DNA from 2 places in the Schwartzia sp. (in: firmicutes) genome. Region 1 is predicted to be linked to the other one. Evidence: predicted binding sites of a transcription regulator. Region 1 holds the regulator's gene; the other holds the start of a gene.
The links. Region 1 encodes HrcA, which represses chaperone genes, less so after heat shock. Its sites were predicted from a motif close to TGTTAGCACTCNNNNNNNNNGAGTGCTAACA; they were not measured.

Region 1 (6,365 bases):
TAAAGGTCTCCGCTCGGACCGCCGCGGCGTCCTGCGTCTCCGCCTCCTGAAATACGGATGCGTGAGCCTTCATCGACACCTGCCGGCACCTTGACACGAATCGTGTGGGAACCTTTTACATGTCCCGAACCGTTACACTCCTTGCACGGGTTCTTAATGATTTTTCCAGTACCGCCGCAGCGTCCGCAGGTACGGGAGCTCATCATGCGGCCGAGAGGCGTATTGACCGCGTGCTGAACCTGTCCCGTGCCGTGGCAGTCAGGACAAGTCTCGGGAGACGATCCCTCTGCCGCGCCTGAACCGTGGCAGGCCTTACATTCCTCGGTACGCGGGATACGGATTTCTTTTTCAACGCCGAATGCCGCTTCCTCGAACTCAATCTCAAGGTCATAGCGCAGGTCAGAGCCCTTCTCCGGACCCTGACGGCGCTGACGGCTTCCGCCGCCGCCGAAGAAGGCGTCGAAAATATCGTCGAATCCGCCGCCTCCGCCAAAGCCTCCGAACCCTCCAAATCCGCCGAAGCCGCCTGCACCGCCGCCTCCGCCCATGCCGCCTTCAAATGCCGCATGGCCGAACTGGTCGTACTGCTGTTTTTTCTGCGGGTCGGAAAGAACGCTGTATGCTTCATTGACCTCTTTGAATTTTTCCTCAGCTTCCTTGGGGTTGTCACGGTTTAAGTCCGGATGATATTTTCGAGCCAGTTTTTTGAAGGCTTTCTTTATCTCCGCTTCCGAGGCACCCTTTTCAACGCCGAGAACTTCGTAATAATCGCGTTTTTCGCTCACGTTCTACCACCTTCGTAAATAAGAAGAGTGAGCAGTTTGGAGCCCACTCTTCCTCTAACCTGAACTGCGCTTATTCGCAGTCCTTCTTATTTCTTGTCGTCTTTGACTTCCGTATACTCAGCATCTACGACGTTGTCATCGTCTTTCTTTGCATCCTGCTGCGGAGCCGCGCCCTCAGGGCCTGCCTGTGCGCCGCCAGCAGCCTGCTGTGCCTGCTGATATGCAGCTGCGCTCATTTCATAGAGCGGTTTCTGCAACTCTTCCGAAGCTTTCTTGATTGCTTCGTTGTCGCCGCCCTTGAGTGCTTCCTTAACCTTCTCTACAGCAGCCTGTACCTTTTCGACCTGTGCTTTGTCAGCCTTGTCGCCGAGATCCTTGATAGCCTTTTCAGCCTGATATACAAGGCTGTCAGCGTTATTCTTGATTTCGATTGTTTCTTTCTGTTTCTTATCCTCTGCTGCATGTGCTTCGGCTTCTTTGACCATACGGTCGATATCTTCCTTGCTCATGCCGCTGTCTGACTGAATCGTAATCTTCTGCTCTTTACCCGTTCCGAGGTCTTTTGCAGATACGTGAACGATACCGTTCGCATCGATATCGAATTTAACCTCGATACGAGGTACTCCGCGCGGTGCAGGCGGAATATCGGAGAGCTCGAAACGTCCGAGCGTCTTGTTTCCTGCTGCCATTTCACGCTCGCCCTGAAGAACATGGATATCAACAGACGGCTGATTGTCTGCAGCCGTAGAGAATACCTGGCTCTTGGAGGTCGGGATTGTGGTGTTGCGGTCGATAATCTTCGTGCATACGCCGCCGAGAGTTTCGATACCGAGGGACAGCGGTGTAACGTCGAGAAGAAGCACGTCTTTGACTTCGCCCACGAGGACGCCGCCCTGTACTGCAGCACCGACGGAAACGCACTCATCCGGGTTGACTCCGCGGTTCGGCTCTTTGTTCAGATACTGCTTGATAGCCTCCTGAACAGCCGGGATACGGGAAGAACCACCGACAAGGATAACCTTGTTGATGTCGGACGGGGAAAGCTCAGCATCTGCCATAGCTTTGCGCGTCGGCTCCATGGTTGCTTCGACCAGGTCTCTCGTAAGTTCATCGAACTTAGCACGGGAAAGTGTAAGGTCGAGATGGAGCGGGCCGTTTGCACCTGCCGTGATGAACGGCAGATTGATGTTCGTGGAGAGCATGCTGGAAAGCTCAATCTTAGCTTTCTCTGCTGCCTCAACAAGGCGCTGAGCGCTCATTTTATCAGCTTTCAAATCAATACCGTTTTCTTTCTTGAATTCATCAGCCATCCAATCAACGATACGGGCATCGAAATCATCCCCGCCGAGGTGCGTGTTACCGTTGGTAGCCTTAACCTCGAATACGCCGTCGCCCAGCTCAAGAATAGATACATCGAATGTACCGCCGCCGAGGTCGAATACGAGAATCGTTTCATCATTGTCTTTATCAAGACCGTAAGCAAGAGCAGCAGCCGTCGGCTCGTTGATGATACGGAGAACCTCAAGGCCTGCGATTTTACCTGCGTCCTTTGTAGCCTGACGCTGGCTGTCGTTGAAGTATGCCGGAACAGTGATGACTGCCTGAGATACCGTCTCGCCGAGATATGCCTCTGCGTCAGCTTTCAGCTTCTGAAGAATCATAGCGGAAATTTCAGGCGGTGTGTAGCCTTTGCCGTCGATATCCACTTTGTAGTCGTTCTCGCCCATGTGGCGTTTGATGGAACGGATTGTGCGGTCCGGGTTTGATACAGCCTGACGCTTTGCAAGCTGACCGATAAGACGCTGTCCGTCCTTCGTGAAACCAACTACGGACGGTGTAAGACGGCTGCCCTCAGGGTTCGTGATAACCGTGGGCTCGCCGCCCTCCATAACGGATACAACAGAGTTCGTCGTACCCAGGTCAATACCAATTACTTTTGCCATTTTTATTTCCTCCTGTTATAAAACAAATGTTAAATATCTATTTATTTCACTAGCTTAGAACTAGTTGGAAACAACCTGTACCATGCTCGGGCGTACAACACGTCCTTTGACGATATAGCCCTTTTGCAGCTCCGCCGCAATCGTATCATCCTCGAGGTCGGGATTCTGAACCCTCATGACGGCCTGATGGAAATTCGGGTCGAATTTCTTTCCTTCCGTCTCAATATACTCGAGGCCGTTCTTTTTGAGCGTCTCGGCGAACTGATTATAAATCATTTCAACGCCCTTGTGGAAGCCGTCGCTGTCCTTATTGTCGGAAGCAAGGGCTCTTTCAAAGTTATCCAGGAGCGGAAGCATATCCTTGAGAATGGTCTGCGTGACCACATCGCCCAACTCCTCTTTTTCCTGCCGCGTACGGCGGCGGAAATTTTCAAAATCAGCCTGCAGGCGCAGGTACTGGTTTTTCTTTTCTTCAATTTCAGCCTTGAGCTTTTCTGTTTCATCAACAGACTGCTCTGCCGCTTCAGTATCCGGTGCTTCGGCTTCGGATACAGTTTCTTCCGTTTTTTCTGCTTCTGCCTCCGCAGCCGCTTCGTTAATCTGCTCCTGCATATCTTCCAAGTTCACTTCATCCTTTTTCTTCATTTTATCCTTCATGAATGCCATTTTTCTCACCTCGTGCCGCTACCAGCGGAATTTTTTGACCACGTCGGCCAAATGGCCGTTCATGTAATTGAGGAGTGTCATCGCCTTTCCATATTCCATACGTGTAGGTCCGAGAACAGCAATCGTTCCCAGAAGCTCGCCGTCCAGATGGTAGGTCGCTGTCATAAGACTGCATTCCTGCATGCCTCTGACTTCATTCTCCTTACCGATAGTAACCTTGAGTCCCTCTCCCAGATGCGCGTGAAGTATGTCCTTCAAAAGCTGTTCTTCTTCGAACATAAGCAGAATTTCCTTGACCTTTTCTACATCATGAAATTCCGGCTGCGAGAGTATCTCGCTGGTACCTCCCAGATAGAGGCGCTCGCGCTTCCCTGTGTCCAGTGAGCGGTGAATGACCTCCTGTGCCGCTTCAAAAAGACTTTCATCTCCGATTTCCTCGCGGATTGTCTTCATTACTGCCGGGGATATCGCATCGAGTGTATGCCCTGCAAGGCATCCGTTAATAACAAGTGCCATGCGCTGAAAATCTTCAAATGCCGCACCGTCCGGAATCGGGACTATCTTGTTCTCGATGAATCCGGCATCAGTCATAATAACAGCAATCGCACGGCGTTCATCCAACGGCAGGAACTGTAGGCAGCGGAAGGCGGCCTGTGTCATCTGCGGCGCAAGCACCAGAGAGACATTTTTTGTAACGTGCGATATGATGCGCGCGGTCTCCTGAAAGACTTCATCAATGCGGCGGACACGCTCCATATACCATTTGTCGATAAGAGCCTTCTCCTCTTCCTCAAGCGGTTTTGCCGGAAGAAGGTCATCGACATAGAAGCGATAGCCCTTGGAGGACGGGATTCGGCCTGATGACGTGTGGATGTGCTCGAGATAACCAAGCATCTCAAGGTCTGCCATCTCGTTCCGAATCGTAGCAGGACTGACGCCGAGATCATGTCTGCGCGCTATCGTGCGGGAACCAACCGGTTCAGCAGACTCAATATAGTCCTGCACGATTGCCTGCAAAATTCTCTGTTTGCGTTCGTCCATCCTTTCCTCCTCCTCGTTTGTTAGCACTCTTTCCAGTTGAGTGCTAAATACCTATAAAGAATATACCTCTTATACATCAAAAAGTCAATAAGTCAAAATAAAAAAATAAACTAACAGGAAAGAAAAAAGACAGAGCCACAGCCCTGCCTCTTTTCTTTCTTAATTAAAGTCTGTCATGCAGCGGATACCATTTGAATTCCTGCTGCTTTGTATCGTAGCTGTCGTATTCAATCTTGTTTTCAAACTCGGGGAAAATAATCGGTGTGCTTCCGTTGGCACGGACCGTGACCGAGAGCGGAAGCTTTTCATCCACATCCTCAACGGCAAAATCAAGCACCAGACCGATTTTATTCCATGTGGTGGAATAGAGTATATCCTTCTCCTCCACGCGCTGAATGTTCGTGTAGCGTACGCGCATGGGCACAAGCTCACGCCGTCCCTGCTTCACCGTAATTTCAGCGCCGCGTATAGCATCAATATCCAGACGGCGTGACGCAATCATGATGCGGAGCTGATATTCCTTTCCCGCCTCAGGTATTGCTTTGAAGTCTCTGCTTCCTGTGCGTGTCTGGGTAATCTGCTCATTCATTACATGGCAGTACGGAGTTATCCAATATGCATCAGCCGTGGTGCGGATATCGTCCTGCATGAAGTTTTCATCGGTACGGAAATCCTGCCACTCAGCAAACACAAAGTTAATTTTTTTATTCGGCACAATCCTGTTCGCCTTGACCTGTGCTTCGCTGACCTGAACAGAAGAAAGCTCAGGTGCTGCCATGGCAGGTACAGTTCCCATAAGAAGCATTGCTGCAGCTGCCGACGCGAAAAATTTCTTCATCATATTATTTATCCCCCTCAAAGCAGAAATTCACGGAAAGCGACGTTTCCGAGCTTCATTCCCTTTGGAGTAAGCCTGAAGTATTTATCGTCCGATGTCAGAAGTCCCTTTTCCGTAAGCTCGTCAATAACCTCCTGATATACACTTTCCACCGTGCATCCGAAGCGTTTTTCAAACTGGGCGCGGTTTATGCCGAGCACCGTCCTGAGCTCAAGGAAACAGAATTCTGCCATCTGAATCTCCGGTGTAGACGGCTCCTCCGGACGGGCCGGGGATTCACCGCGTTCGATGCTGGCGATGTATTCCTCAGGTGTCCTGAGATTTTCCGTGCGCCGTCCGTTCCAGTAAGAATGTGCTGCCGCGCCAAAGCCGATATAGGGCTGGTCGGTCCAGTAACCGAGATTGTGGCGGCTCTCAAAGCCGTCCCGGGCAAAATTCGAAATTTCGTATCTTGCAAAACCATAAGGAGGCAGATTATTCACAACGTAGTCGTACATGGCCTCCGTTTCTTCCTCTGTGGGAAGAGTGATTTCGCCTGATTCAATTTTTGCCTTTAATGGAGTTCCGTCCTCCACCTGAAGGCCATAAACGGACATGTGAGTCACCGCAAGATCCATGGCAGAGCCTATACTGTCGACGAGATTCTTCATTGTCTGCCCAGGCAATCCGTACATGAGGTCCATGCTGACATTAGTAAATCCCGCGGCACGTGCCCAGCGCACCGCGTCCTTAATATCCTGCGCAGTGTGAATGCGTCCGATGCGCTCCAAAATATCATTTTCAAAGGTCTGCGCTCCGATGGAGAGCCTCGTGACACCCATGGTGTAGAGCGCCGTCATATGCTCCAGCGTCACTGTACCGGGGTTCGCCTCGACGGTAAACTCCGCCTCAGGCTCCAACGGAATATTTTCACGCACTGCATCAATGATGCGTTCGAGCTGCGTGATAGGTATAACCGTCGGTGTTCCTCCCCCGATAAATACGCTGGACGCGGGGCCTGCCTTTGCCAGGAAGGGCTCCTGTGCTTCAATTTCCTTGACGATTGCCTGCGTATATGCAGACATGAGGTCTTCCTTTCCTTCCCACGAAGGA
Region 2 (4,239 bases), on a different contig from region 1:
TGGAAGGAGGACAAAACATGGTCTCAGTTGTAGTGCCTGCCGCAGGGCAGGGAAAACGCATGAATGCGGGAATAAACAAAGCGTTTCTCTCACTTCTCGGTACGCCGATGCTGGTGCGTACAATGCAGAAGCTGTCATCGTGCAGCAAAGTGAGTGAAATCATAGTAGCAGTCGGGGCAGATGAAGTGGAAAACACACGAAAGCTCCTTGAACACGTTCCGGATATCAAACCCTTTGCCGTTGTGGCAGGAGGTGCCGAACGACAGGATTCTGTAGCAAACGGACTCAGAGCCGTGAGCTTTGAAGCGGATATCGTGCTCGTGCATGATGCCGCACGTCCTATGGTCAGCAAGGAAACCATAGAAAAGGTCATAGAGGCCGCTGAAAAGAACGGAGCGGCTATTGCTGCCGTTCCGGCAAAAAATACAATAAAGGTTGTGGACGCAGGGGGCATAGTAAAACGCACTCCGGAGCGCGCTTCCCTTTGGGAAATACAGACTCCTCAGGGCTTTAAGAAGGATATATTGCAGGAAGCATATAAAAAAGCATTCGAGGACGGTTTCAAGGGAACAGATGATGCAAGCCTGGTAGAGCGTGCGGGACACCTGGTGGAAGTAGTTATGAGCGACTACAGAAACATAAAAATCACGACTCCTGAGGACCTCCTGATAGCAGAAGCCTTCCTCGGCAGCGATGCCCTCGATTCGGCAAAAAAAGGAATCGATGCTGCTGTGGATTTTGTTTCCGAAAAAGCGGAAGAATTCAAGAGAAAATGGAAGGAAGGTAAATTCTGATGACACGTTTTGGCATGGGATATGACGTGCACCGTCTGGTGGAAGGACGAAAGCTGATACTCGGCGGCGTCGATGTACCCTATGAAAAAGGCCTCTTGGGACATTCGGACGCTGACGTGCTGCTCCACGCAATTACGGACGCGCTCTTGGGTGCGGCAGCGCTTGGCGATATCGGCAAACATTTTCCCGATACGGACCCGCAGTTTGAGGGCGCGGACAGTCTGAAGCTTCTTGTTCACGCTATGGGACTTATACGTGAAAAGGGTTACGAGGTAGGCAATATTGACGCAACGATTGTTGCCCAGCGCCCGAAGCTTGCTCCTTATATAGAAGCTATGAGGGACAATATCGCCGGTGCTCTCGGAGTTGATAAAGATCAGATAAATGTTAAAGCGACCACCGAAGAAAAGCTCGGCTTCACCGGAAGCGGAGAAGGAATGTCGGCATACGCTGTAGCAGGAATAGAAAAGAAATGAAATCATGACCCGGTAGGTGCATAGGTATCTGCCGGGTTCTTTTATTGGCGAGGAAAGAGACAAAATTCGGTCAGAGGAAAAATAAAATGTCAAAAAATCAAAAATAACTCTTGATTTTTTGACTTGAAGTGTATATTATAAGACTTGTGATTAGCACTCAACTATATGGAGTGCTAACAAAGAAGATGAAATCAAACATAGGAGGAAGATAAACATGATTAAGCCATTAGGCGAACGCGTAGTAGTAAAGGTTTCCGAACAGGATATGAAGACAGCAAGCGGTATCGTACTGCCGGACACGGCAAAAGAGAAACCGCAGCAGGGTGAAGTTGTCGCTGTCGGTTCCGGCAAACTCCTTGAGAGCGGAAAGGTTGCTCCGATGGAAGTCAAAAAAGGCGATATGGTCCTCTTTGCAAAATACTCCGGCAACGAAGTAAAGGTAGACGGTGTTGACTACCTCATCATTCGCCAGAGCGACATCCTCGCAGTTCTTTAATAGATAAAACACAAATTATTGGAGGTTCTTGAATATGGCAAAACAGATTTTATTCGATGAAGATGCACGCCGCGCACTCGAAAGAGGCGTAGATGCACTCGCTAATGCAGTAAAAGTAACGCTCGGACCTAAGGGCCGCAACGTTGTTCTTGAGAAAAAATTCGGTGCTCCGACAATAACAAACGATGGTGTCACGATTGCACGTGATATCGAGCTCGAAGACCCGTTTGAAAATATGGGCGCACAGCTCGTCAAAGAAGTTGCTACAAAGACGAACGACGTCGCAGGCGACGGCACGACGACAGCCACAGTCCTCGCACAGGCTATGATTCACGAAGGTATGCGCAACGTTGCTGCAGGTGCTAACCCGATGGTACTCAAAAAGGGTATCGACCTCGCTACGAAAGCACTCGTTGAAGAAATCAAGAAAAAATCCAAGAAGGTCGCAAGCCAGGAATCCATCGCTCAGGTTGCTTCCATCTCCTCTTCTGACGAAGAGACTGGCAAGCTCATCGCTGAAGCTATGGAGAAGGTCGGCAAAGACGGCGTTATCACGGTTGAAGAGTCCAAGACTATGGAGACGAACCTCTCCGTTGTTGAAGGTATGCAGTTCGACCGCGGCTACATCTCCCCGTACATGGTAACGGATACGGACAAGATGGAAGCTGTCCTCAAAGAACCGTACATCCTCATCACGGACCGCAAGATTTCCGCTATCAGCGACATTCTTCCGATTCTCGAAGAAGTTGTTAAACAGGGCAAAGAGCTCATGATCATCGCTGAGGACCTCGACGGTGAAGCTCTTGCTACACTCGTTGTCAATAAACTCCGCGGTACATTCCGTGCACTGGCTGTTAAAGCTCCGGGCTTCGGAGACCGCCGCAAGGCTATGCTGGAGGATATCGCAATCCTCACAGGCGGCCAGGTTATCAGCGAAGAGCTGGGCCGCAAACTCGACAGTGTCACGATTGCTGACCTTGGCCGTGCAAGCCAGGTTCGCGCTTCCAAAGACGAAACGACTATCGTCAAAGGCTACGGCGATCAGAAGCTCATCAAAGCTCGCGTTGAGCAGATTAAGAAACAGGTCGCTGAGACGTCCTCTGACTTCGATAAAGAAAAACTTCAGGAGCGCCTTGCTAAACTCGCTGGCGGCGTAGCTGTCATTGAAATCGGTGCTGCAACGGAAGTTGAAATGAAAGACAAGAAGCTCCGCATCGAGGATGCTCTGAACGCAACACGCGCAGCTGTTGAAGAAGGTATCGTTGCAGGCGGCGGCACGACTCTCGTTGACATTCAGCCGGCTCTCGACAAAATCAAGGCTGAGGGCGATGTCAAGACTGGCGTTGAGATTGTACGCCGTGCTATCGAAGAGCCTGTTCGTCAGATTGCGAACAACGCAGGTCTCGAAGGCTCCGTCGTTGTTGAGGGTGTCAAGAAGGCTGGCGTAGGCAAAGGCTTCAACGCACTCACAGGCGAATATGTTGACATGATCAAGGCTGGTATCGTTGACCCGGCTAAGGTTACACGTTCTGCACTCCAGAACGCAGCAAGCATCGCAGCTATGGTTCTCACAACGGAATCCCTCGTTGCTGACAAACCGGCTCCGGCTGCAGGACCGGCTATGCCGCCGGCAGGCATGGGCGGCGGAATGCCGGGCATGATGTGATAAATCGCGGACGAATGCGATAATTGCAAACTGAATAAATAAGTAAAACAACCGAACCTCGGATGAGGTTCGGTTGTTTTGCGTTTAAGGACAGTTGTTTTACAATATTATAGGTATAAGAGAAATCTGATTTGTACCATTGGTATCAGGTTCTAAACTCCTTGGATTCGGGAGGTTTAGAATTATTTTTTTGGTGGGAGTTGTTTTTTCTGTTGTTCTTTTTCCAGTTGTTTAATGCTTTTTTCCGGTGTAGGTAAATTCTCAGGCATCGTTCCGCCTAGATCGGCGATGGTTTGACGAACCTTGCTACCTACTTCGTAATGCGCATTGTTAGCGGCTTCTTTACCCTGAATTTTTTCGCGACGCAATTTCGCTTCTGTTTGAGTAGCGCGAAATAGATTGGCGGCTAATTCTTCGTGGCCCATGTGGTCAAGAATATGCTGACTTTTCTTCAATCCTTTACGTTTATGGATATCTTGAGCAGTCAGACCGCCATATAATCCCTTATATCCATGATTTTGAAATACTGCATAATCTACGCCCGTGTTTATTCCGGCATCGTGAGCTGCATCTGCTAAATATTTGTTGTGTGTTTTTAATTCCTGTCGAATGGCTAAGCGCTTTGTATCCTCATCAAGTTCATCATAGTTTTCGATTAACTCCTGCTGACGCGTTTTGACGGCGAAATATGTCTGCGCAAGAGCAATTGTTTCTTTGCGGGGATCGCCATTCATGGCAATCAGATAGCAGGCATAACGGGAGAGGTGATAATCTTCTATCCCTCGTTCTGCTCCACTTCCTAGTTCG

Region 2: groES (co-chaperone GroES) is a predicted target of HrcA. The motif match lies at 1,419-1,449, and genes of this name have one in related genera.

Annotation. Positions count from the first base shown of each region.
Region 1 is NZ_CDXDFU010000179.1:523-6,887, reverse strand. Features, by position in the region: partial or broken gene dnaJ (molecular chaperone DnaJ) at 1-785, opposite strand, end outside; gene dnaK (molecular chaperone DnaK) at 872-2,728, opposite strand; gene grpE (nucleotide exchange factor GrpE) at 2,789-3,394, opposite strand; gene hrcA (heat-inducible transcriptional repressor HrcA) at 3,413-4,435, opposite strand; gene ACY69O_RS07790 (hypothetical protein) at 4,599-5,276, opposite strand; gene hemW (radical SAM family heme chaperone HemW) at 5,291-6,365, opposite strand, start outside.
Region 2 is NZ_CDXDFU010000142.1:209-4,447, reverse strand. Features, by position in the region: gene ispD (2-C-methyl-D-erythritol 4-phosphate cytidylyltransferase) at 18-794, shown strand; gene ispF (2-C-methyl-D-erythritol 2,4-cyclodiphosphate synthase) at 794-1,270, shown strand; gene groES (co-chaperone GroES) at 1,485-1,766, shown strand; gene groL (chaperonin GroEL) at 1,801-3,432, shown strand; partial or broken gene dinD (DNA damage-inducible protein D) at 3,615-4,239, opposite strand, start outside.